Linked DNA regions of Ruficoccus amylovorans. The protein of the gene in region 1 interacts with the protein of each later gene in a pairwise test. Links are inferred from orthologs where the notes say so. Each region holds a gene or a part of one and is shown in the gene's direction. Other genes may lie near its edges.

Region 1 (5,642 bases):
CGTGCACGGTGATGTTGCGCACGCATTGTTCCAGTTCGCGGAAGTTGCCCGGCCAGGCGTAATCGACGGGCAGCTTTTTCCCGATCCAGTCGCAGACTTCGGCCGTTACTTTTTCGCCTTCCTCCGGTCCGGCCATTTTCCGGGCGATGAAGGCGACCAGCGTTTCGAGTTCGCCGGGGGAGCCGTTGAGAATCTCCCGTAACGAGGGAGTCTGCACCCGATCGGCATTGAGCCGGAAGTAAAAGTCCTCGCGGAAGCGGCCCGCCTGGATTTCCGCCACCAGGTCTCGGTTGGTGGCGGCCATGAGCTTGCCGGTAAAAGCTTTGGGCTCGGTCTCGCCGATGGGCACGAATTGTCGCGTCTGGAGCACGCGCAGGAGTTTGATCTGAATGGCCACGTCGGTTTCCCCGATTTCATCCAGAAAGACCGTCCCGTGCGGCCCGCAGGTCTCGAAATACCCCTGACGGTTCTGAAGAGCGCCGGTAAAGGCCCCGCGCCGGTGCCCGAAAAGCTCGGACTCGATCAGCGTGGGTGAAAGGGCCGAGAGGTTGATCGGGTAAAAGGCTTTGACGAAGTCCTCGGTAAAGGCGCGTGCGTTCGGGTCGAAGGGGATGTAACGCGACAGCCCGATACCGCGGGCGACCAACTCCTTACCCGAACCGGAGGGGCCGGTAATCAGCGTGATGATGTCGCCCATGCGGTCGGCCAGCACACGCTGGTAGCGGTCCATGTCGCGGGTAAAAATCGACTGCCAGATGCGCGCCCGCAGGCGGTTGGCGGCGGGAGACTGGCCGATGATGTAGCGATGGATATGTAAAAAAGCCCGCCGAATCTGGTCCATGACCGCGAACAGCCGCTCCAGCCCCATCCCGGCGTAACGCCCGATGAGCCCGCCTGGCAGGCCCTCCTCCACTTCGCGGACAAAGCGGTCGTAAAACCCGACCCGCTGCCCGGCGTGCCCGCGCTCGTGGGCCTGCTCGATCAAACGGTCGAACTCCGGCATGAACCGGTGGTAAATCCGCACGAAGACCATTTCCTGAAAAATCTCACGTTCGGCCTGCGTCCCCTTGCCCGAGGCGAAGCCCGGACGCGTCTGGCCGAGCAGTCGCTCCAGGTCTTCCCAAAGCGCCGACAGGCGCTCCCGCTCGCTGAGCCGCCCGTAGGCTTCGCCCAGCAGTAATTTTTCGATCTCCTCGCGCTCGGGTTCGAAGGGGTTTTGCCAGGCCAGTTGCGCGTAGCCCCGCGCGCGTTCAGCCTGTTTACCGGGGAAAAGCGTGCCTGCCATACATTTTTTGTCTATGAATCAGGCATCAAACGTCAATCCAGAATCAAATGGCTGAATTCTTTAATTTCACAATAAAACGCATAACCCTTATATACAGCAAGTTAAGGAACAATGAGCACAAGTTGGCATGACTCCAGTTAAGAAGAGGGCATGAAAACAAAAAACACATCCTCCAAGTCCATCGACAAAAACAAGACGACTCACCACCCTGAGCGCACCCTGCGTCTGCCCGACCTGAGTATCCCGCTTTGCCTCGGAGTTTTCACCCTGGTTTACTTTCTGCTGGAATGGGGTATGAAATTCTAAAGCCGCCTATCCAAATCAGACAACTTTCCTACTTTCCGCGAATCATGCAACATCCCGCCACCTCCTACCCTGCCCCGCGTCCGCCCGTCTGCTCACTCCTGTCGCTGATTATGCTGGGGCTGGCACCGCTGATCGCCCACGGGCTCTCGTATCTGCTCAAGGAACAGCGCATGCACACGCTCGAAATCGCGATATACATGATCTTCGCATTCGGCATCTTCAATCTGGCCAGCCTCGTTTTCGCGATTGTTTCCTGCGTGCGCCGCGAACGCTGGGCGCCGTTCTCATGGACCGTACTGGTCCTGAATTTCCTCCCCGGCCTCTGGTTGTTCGGAGTTCTTGCCACTAATTTATAAGCCCACGGCCCAAGTTCCTCCGTTTTTCCACCAACCCGCTCCCCTGCCCAATCACTGGCCCGCAACACTCCGCCGACCGATCCGATGCGCAAACCGCCTCATTAATCCCTCATAACGTTGCCAACCAATAAAATGCCTTTGACAAGACGGCCCGGGCTGGTGTGTATATCGACGTGCTAGGATTCCTATCCAACGACATTGGTATCGACTTGGGCACGGCGAACTGCCTCGTCTTCGTCCGTGACAAGGGCATCGTCCTGCGCGAGCCCAGCGTGGTCGCCGTCTACAACAACACGAAAAAAGTCCGTGCCGTTGGCATTGAGGCCAAGCGCATGCTGGGCCGGACTCCGGGCAACATCACCGCCCTGCGCCCGATGAAGGACGGGGTCATCGCCGACTTCGAGATCACTGAGGCGATGCTGCGGCACTTCATCCAGAAGGTCGCCCACAACACGAAATTTGTCCCGCCACGCGTCGTGGTGGCCGTTCCCTCGGGCATCACCGAGGTCGAGCGCCGCGCGGTCAAGGAATCCGCCATCCACGCCGGAGCCCGCGAAGTGCTCCTGCTGGAAGAGCCGATGGCCGCCGCCATCGGCGTGGGCCTGCCCATCGAGGAGCCTTCCGCGAACATGATCGTGGACATCGGCGGGGGCACGACCGAAGTCGCCATTATTTCTCTGGCCGGTGTCGTCTTTACCCGCAGCCTGCGCGTGGGCGGCGACGAGATGGACAACTCCATCATGGCCTACATGAAGCGCGCCTACAACCTGATGATCGGCGAACGCTCGGCCGAAGACATCAAGATGCGCATCGGCTCGGCCTACCCGCTCGAAGAGGAGCTGACCATGGAGGTCAAGGGGCGCGACTCCGTCGCCGGGCTGCCGAAAACCCTCCACATCACCTCGCAGGAGATCCGCGAGGCCCTGGCCGACGTCTTTAACTCGATCATCGAGGTCGTGCGCTCGGCCCTGGAACGCTGCCCGCCGGAACTTTCCGCCGACCTGGTGGACCGGGGCATCGTCATGGCCGGAGGCGGCTCCATGATCCGCAACCTGGACAAGCTTCTGAGCGAAGCCACCGGCCTGCCCGTCATCATCGCCGAAGACCCGCTGAGCGCGGTGGCCAACGGCACGGGCATTGTCCTGCAGGACCTCTCCTGGTGGCTCAAGGACGCCAGTTGAGCCGTCCGCCGTACCGGGAAGTGTAAATGGCCCTCAAACGCCTGAGCCAGTTCAAGCCGCTCGTGGTGCTGCTGGTTTTTCTGGTGGCCTGGTGGGTCATGCCGGTCATGCTCAAGCGCTGGATCCAGACCGGTTTTTATGAGTTTCAGGCTCCGATGATGTTCGCCGAGTCGCAGGTGGAGGATTTGCAGAGCTACTGGACCCTGCGCGGCCAGTCCAAGCGCGAAATGATCGAGGCCGGGCGTGACCTGGCCCGTGAAAACGCCCGGCTGACCGTGCAGCTTCAGGAGAATCGCACGCTCTCGGACGAAGCCTCGCGGCTCGAAGCCCTGCTTGAACTGCCCTCGCACCCGGATTTCCGCTACGAGGTGGCCCGCGTGGCCCGTCGCGAACTCTCCGCCTGGTGGCAGCAGATCGTCATCCGCAAAGGGGCCAACTACGGCATTCCCGTCGGGGCAGCCGTCATCTACAAGGGCGGCGTGGTGGGCCGTGTGCGCGAGGTCCACGCCTACACCGCCGTGGTGGAGCTGATCTCCAGCAGCGGGTTTCGCATGGCGGCCAATGTGGCCGGTGAGGACCGCCCCGTCACTTATCAAGGACTGCTCAATCCCCCCTTCAGCAACCCGATGGGCGAAGTGCTCAACGTCCCGGCCTCTGTCAAGGTTTCCCCGTCGCAGCCGCTGCGGCTGGTTTCCTCGCGGCTGGGCGGTATTTTTCCCGAAGGGCTGACCATCGGCCAGGTGGTCGAGCTGACGCCGGGCTCGGATGGTTTTTTTCAACAAGGGCGCGTGCAGCTTAACCCCGATCTGGGGGCCTTGCGCGAAGTCGCGATCATCGTCCCCATCGAGCAGGAGGGAACGGCCCTCGCCGTCGAGCCTTCCGCCGCCAGCCGGGAGGGCCAAGGTGGAAATTGACCTGCGCGGCTGGCTCCTGATGGGCAGCAACGCGCTGCTGTACTGGCTGCTGCAAATGCTCAACGACGTGTCCGGCGCGAGCGGGATCACCCTGAGCCTGAACGCACTCTATCTGGTCATTCCGGCGGCGTGCATGCGCCAGCGCTGGGCGCTGCTGCTGGTCTTTGCCACCGGATGGCTGATCGATGCGCCGCTGCCGGTCGCCTTTGGCTTTCATTCGATCATCTTCGCCATCGTAGTGACGCTCCTGCACGCCTTTCAGCGGGGACTCTCGCGCGCGGGACTGGGACAACTGGTTCTGGTCGCGCTCGGGGTCAATACCGTGCTCATCCTCGTGCAAAGCCTGCTCCTGGCCGGACCCCTGCTGGGCAACGGTGCCTATTGGGTCCGCATTGCCAGCGACCTGGCGTTTTCCTCGCTGGCACTGCCGCTGATCGGCTGGTGGTTTTTCAGTTGGGAGCGCTGGCTGCTCATGATCTGCGGTTCCGGCTCGGAAGCCCCTGAAACTACCTAAGCCCGGAGTTTTTTTTCGAACTTTCGCTTCCCTGTCGTAGTCAGTAGTCGTAGGTTTACTATTTTCGGGAATCCGCCAAGCACATGAAGTTCGACCATTTCAAACTGTGGAATTCGCGACTGAATATCTTCTTTCTGGTGTTCGGGCTGATGTTCATGGTGTTGGCGGGCGGACTGGCCTGGCGGCAACTCATTCTCCAGGGCGAGTGGAAGGCCAAGGAGGAGCGGCAAAATATGCGACGTGTCATCCAGCCAGGGCCGCGCGGTGACATCCTCGACCGCCACGGCAACATCCTAGTCGGCAACCGGCCGCGCTTCTCCGCCGTGGTGTACCTGCGCGAGCTGCGCGAAGAGTTCGACAAGGAGTACTCGAAGCTCATCAACACCCTACGCGAGAAACACCGCGAGGAGAACCCCGACACGCCCTTTAGCTTCGACTGGCAGGAACTACGTTGGGAATCACGCCGGATCGTCCTCCAGCGCTACCTGGACCAGATCAACGCCATCCTTGGCACCGATGACACCGTGACCCTGCGCGACCTCCAGCGCCACTACTGGAGCAAGCTGCTCATGCCCTTCCCGCTCATGGGCGATCTCGAACCCGAGGAGTACGCCCGTCTCATCGAGCAGCTCCCGCTCGGTTCCCCCATTGACATCTACACCGACACCGCGCGGGACTATCCCTTCGGCCCCACCGCCTGCCACACGCTCGGCTACGTCGTGGCCAACCCCGAGGGCATCAAGGAAGACGCTATCCCCGGTGAGGACCTGAAAACCTTTCACTACAAAAGCGAGGTGGGCAAAAACGGTCTCGAAAAAGCCTTCGATGACCAGCTCCAGGGCACCAGCGGGGGCGAAATCTGGGTCGTTGACCGCTTCCAGTTCCAGTACGACAAGCCGCTGGTTGAAATCCCCGCCAAGCAGGGCGCGAACGTCATCACCAGCCTCGACATCGACCTGCAACTGGCGGCCGAGGAAGCCATGAGTGACAAGACCGGGGCCGCTGTCGCCATCGACATCAAAACCGGCGAAGTCCTTGTCCTCGCCAGCAAGCCCGGTTACAATCTGAACGACTTCTCCCCCTTCA
Region 2 (3,959 bases), on another replicon or contig:
ACAGCGTGGCCGAGGCGTTGCGGGCGCACTTCGAGGTGGCGGTGGTCGAGTTCGACCAGCCCGCGCTCCCGAAGGGGCTCGACCCGGAGCGGACCACGATTTTCCCCGCCCTGCACGGAGCCTTTGGCGAAGACGGCCAGATTCAGGCCTTGCTGGAGGCGCGGGGTTTCGGCTATGCCGGTTCCGGTCCCGAGGCCAGCGCCCTGTGCATGGACAAGGCCGCGACCAAGGCCCGCGTTGCCGGGTGCGGATTCGCAGAAGCGCCTGCGTGGGTCTTTTCTTACGACAACATGCCTGCTTCCGCGGCGTTGATCGAGCGACTGGGCGCTCACCTGGTGATCAAGCCGGTGGATCAGGGCAGCAGTGTCGGCCTGCACCTGACGGCTAACCGCGAGGAGCTGGAGCAGGCGCTGTCCTGTCTGACTCCCGGCATCTGGATGGCCGAAGCCTTTATCAAGGGCCGCGAAATGACGGTCGGCGTGCTCGGCGGCGAGGCGATGGGCATCGTCGAGATCGTGCCCAAAGGTGGCGTTTACGACTACCAGCGCAAGTACACCGCCGGGGAGACCCGTTATATTTTTCCCGCCGAGGTGCCGGAGGAACTCGCGGCCCACTGCCGCGACTATGCCGAGCGCGCCTTTGCCGCCTGTGGCTGTCGGGACTTCGCCCGGGTGGACTTTATTTTGACGCCGGACGGGCTGCCGTATTTTCTGGAAATTAACACGATCCCCGGCCTCACGCCGACCAGCCTCTTGCCCAAAAGCGCGTCCTGTCGCGGGCTCTCGTTCGAGGAACTGGCACGCCGAATGGCCGAACCCGCCCTGCGACGGGGCCGCGCGCACGCGACAAATGCAAACCCCGGAGCCGCCCCGCACAGCGACGGAAACCCTCAACTGACCTGAGTCATGGCCAAGAAAAAAACAGCTAAAAACCAATCCTCCTCCTGGCACAGCATCAAGCAGAGCTCGGCCGGGCGCGGCCAGACGAAGGTCGCCCGTAAGCGTCGCTGGGCGATCAGCGCCCGCATGGCCGGGGCGGTGTTCGCGGTCTTGCTCGTTCTCTGGGGCATTGCCGGGGGGCTTTACTTCCTGAACACCAAGTCGGAAAAGCTGACCGTGGTCGGCGCGAGCGGACAGTTGCGCAATATCTACTTCCAGACTGACGGGGTGCTCAGCCGCGACTGGCTGATGGAGCGGATCGACCTTCCTCGCGAAATCGCCCTGGCCGATGTGGACATCGAGGGCATCCGCCGCCACCTGTTGAGCGCCGGGCAGACCCGCGAGGTTTCGGTCGAAAAGCGTTTCCCGGACTCGCTCGTGGTCAGCGTGCGCGAGCGCCGTCCGGTCATGCGGCTGGTCATTGTTGACGCCTCGGGCCGCCGTGGTTTGCGTCTGGTCGATGCCGAAGGGGTCGTGTATCAGGGTTCCCACTACGCACCGGACCAGCTTGAACCGCTGCCCTTCCTCGATGTGGCCTCCATTGGTCGGGAGGGCGACGGCTACGCCCCCGTGGCGGGCATGACCACCATCTGCGAGCTGATCGACCTCGCCAAAAACGGCTACCCCGAGATATTCGAGAACTGGCGCATCGTTTCCGTGCGGAACTTTCAGGGTGATCCCGCCGAGCTGGGCGCGACGATCAAGGTCGTCACCCGCGACAAGCAGGAACTGGTCTTCGCCCCGAGCGGGTTCGACAACCAGCTCTCGCGCCTGCGCAAGATTTACACCCGCCTGGAGGAGCGCCCCGTCGGGCAGGTGCCCCGCATCGACCTGAGCTACCAGGAACCTGTTCTCACACTGGCCCAGTCGCAGGGCCGGACCAGCCGCAGCCGCTAACCGATAACGTAAGATCCCATGAGCCAAAGCAAAATCGTCGGAGCCGTCGAAATCGGAACCACCCACGTGGTGGCACTGATCGGGGAAATCGTTAACGGACGCAGCCTGAACCTGATCGGGATGGCCGAGAGCTCCAGCTCGGGGGTCAAGAAGGGGGAGATCACGGACTTCCGCGCCGCCAGTAACTGCGTGCACGCCGCCATCATGGGGGCGGAGAAAAGCGCGGGCGTGCAGGTCGAGGCGGTTTACCTCTCACAAACCGGGGGGCATTTGCAGGGCTTTCACCACGTCGGCTCGGTCAATGTCTCTTCCTCCGAGAACCGCGTGAGCGCCGATGACATTCAGCGCGTCATCGACGACGCTAAGGGTAAGGAACTCTCCGCCGAGCGCGTCTATATCCACCACATCAAGCACGGCTTCCGGCTCGACGGCGAGGCGGTGGACAAGCCTTTGAACCAGCCTGGCAACAAGCTGGAGGTCAGCTACTGGTCCGTCCACGGCGACGAGGCCCGCGTGCGCGACCACATCCACATTATCAACGGCTTTGGCCTGCCGGTGGAGGACATGATCCTCTCCAGCATCGCCACGGCGAGCATGGTGGCCACGGCGGAGGAAAAGCGCCGCGGCTCGCTCGTGCTCGACATGGGCGGCGGCACGACGGACTGGGCGGTTTACCGCGACGGGGTTATCATGCGTACAGGGGTGGTGCCGGTCGGTGGCGACCACCTGACCAACGACCTCGCCCTGGGCCTGCGCGTCAACCGCAAGTACGCCGAAAAGCTCAAGAAGCAGTTCGGCAAGGCCTTCGTCGAAAAGGACGACAAGGGCGAGAAGGTCTGGATGGTCGGCGACCAGATGATCGGCGACCGCTACCTTTCGCGCCAGTCGCTGGTGCAGATTATCGAACTGCGGCTGGATGAGCTTTTCCAGATTCTCAAAAAGCAGTTGGGCGAATTCGCCGACGAGGAAGTGCTTCCCTGCGGGGTGGTGCTCAGCGGCGGGGCCTCGGTCCTGCCCGGCATTCCCGAACTGGCGGGGAAAATCCTCGGACTGCCGGTGCGCGTCGGCTCGAACCCGGACTGGGTGCGCGAGGATTTGCGCGGCCCCGGCTACAGCACCGCGCTGGGCCTGATGCACTACGCCCTGACCGGCCAGCATCAGGAGGAGTTCACGGCTCCGCCAGCGCCGAAGGGCTTGATGAAAAAGGTGAGCAAACTGTTCTCGATCTGAACCAAGGGAGGGTAGCACGGGATGGAAGCAGACAACTTTAAAAACCAAAACAGCATGTTCAGCGGCGAACTCAGCGAAGAGTCCACCCGCATCAAGATCATCGGCGTGGGCGGTGCGGGGACCAACGCGGTGGACCGGCTCCAGCTCGACCGCAGCGGCTCGGTCAAGCTCGCCGCCATCAACACCGACGCCCAGGCGCTGGCCAGCTCCCCGCTGCCGGAAAAGCTCATGATCGGCCGCAAGGTCACGCGCGGGCTCAGCACCGGGGGCGAGAGCGAGCTGGGCAAGAAGGCCGCCGAAGGCGACGCCGATGCCATCCGTAACCTGCTGCGCGGGATGGACCTGATTTTCCTGCTTGTCGGACTGGGCGGGGGCACCGGCAGTGGAGCCGCCTCGGTCGTGGCCAAGCTTGCTGCCGAGGAGGGGGCGCTCGTTATCGCCTTTGTCACTTTGCCGTTCACCATCGAGGGAGCCAAGCGCCACCAGCAGGCCGAGGACGCCTTGGGCGACTTGCGCAAGACCTGCGACGCCGTTATCCCGCTGCCTAACGACCTGCTCATGCAGATGCTCGACGACAAGGCGACCGTGCTCGACGCCTTCGCGCAGGCCGACATCTGGATCGACCGCGGCGTGCGCTCGATCTGCACCATGCTTTCCCAGACCGGGCTGATCAACCTCGACTTCGCGACCCTGCGCAAAGCCTTCTGCAACCAGGGCGGCAAAACCCTCTTCGGGCTCGGCCACGGCGAGGGCGAGGACTGTGTGGCCGCCGCCATCGAGGATTTAAAATCCTGCCCGCTGCTCAACCTGCCCGAGTACGCCCGCAAGGCCGACCGGCTGCTGGTCAACATCGTCGGCGGCACGGACTTGGGTATTCGCCAGGTCAACGAGATC

The links.
Region 2: the proteins of H5P28_RS07365 (region 1) and ftsA interact in binary tests that used the Escherichia coli proteins (3 or more experiments, as listed by UniProt). The link is inferred for Ruficoccus amylovorans from one-to-one orthologs.

The regions. Positions count from the first base shown.
Region 1 is NZ_JACHVB010000020.1:209,303-214,944, forward strand. Bases 1,143-4,124 are described here. They hold H5P28_RS07365 (rod shape-determining protein), read left to right. Parts: upstream 1,143-2,120; coding sequence 2,121-3,128; downstream 3,129-4,124. Other genes in these bases: H5P28_RS07350 (sigma-54-dependent transcriptional regulator), read right to left, coding at 1,143-1,285; H5P28_RS07355 (hypothetical protein), read left to right, coding at 1,436-1,591; H5P28_RS07360 (hypothetical protein), read left to right, coding at 1,636-1,947; mreC (rod shape-determining protein MreC), read left to right, coding at 3,155-4,042; H5P28_RS07375 (hypothetical protein), read left to right, coding at 4,032-4,124. In the rest of the region: more of H5P28_RS07350, read right to left, coding at 1-1,142; more of H5P28_RS07375, read left to right, coding at 4,125-4,556; H5P28_RS07380 (peptidoglycan D,D-transpeptidase FtsI family protein), read left to right, coding at 4,640-5,642. UniProt on the Escherichia coli protein: Forms membrane-associated dynamic filaments that are essential for cell shape determination. Acts by regulating cell wall synthesis and cell elongation, and thus cell shape.
Region 2 is NZ_JACHVB010000035.1:582,536-586,494, forward strand. What follows is about bases 1,089-3,959. They hold ftsA (cell division protein FtsA), read left to right. Parts: upstream 1,089-1,853; coding sequence 1,854-3,065; downstream 3,066-3,959. Other genes in these bases: H5P28_RS13990 (cell division protein FtsQ/DivIB), read left to right, coding at 1,089-1,835; H5P28_RS14000 (cell division protein FtsZ), read left to right, coding at 3,087-3,959. Outside these bases: H5P28_RS13985 (D-alanine--D-alanine ligase family protein), read left to right, coding at 1-902; more of H5P28_RS13990, read left to right, coding at 906-1,088. UniProt on the Escherichia coli protein: Essential cell division protein that assists in the assembly of the Z ring. May serve as the principal membrane anchor for the Z ring.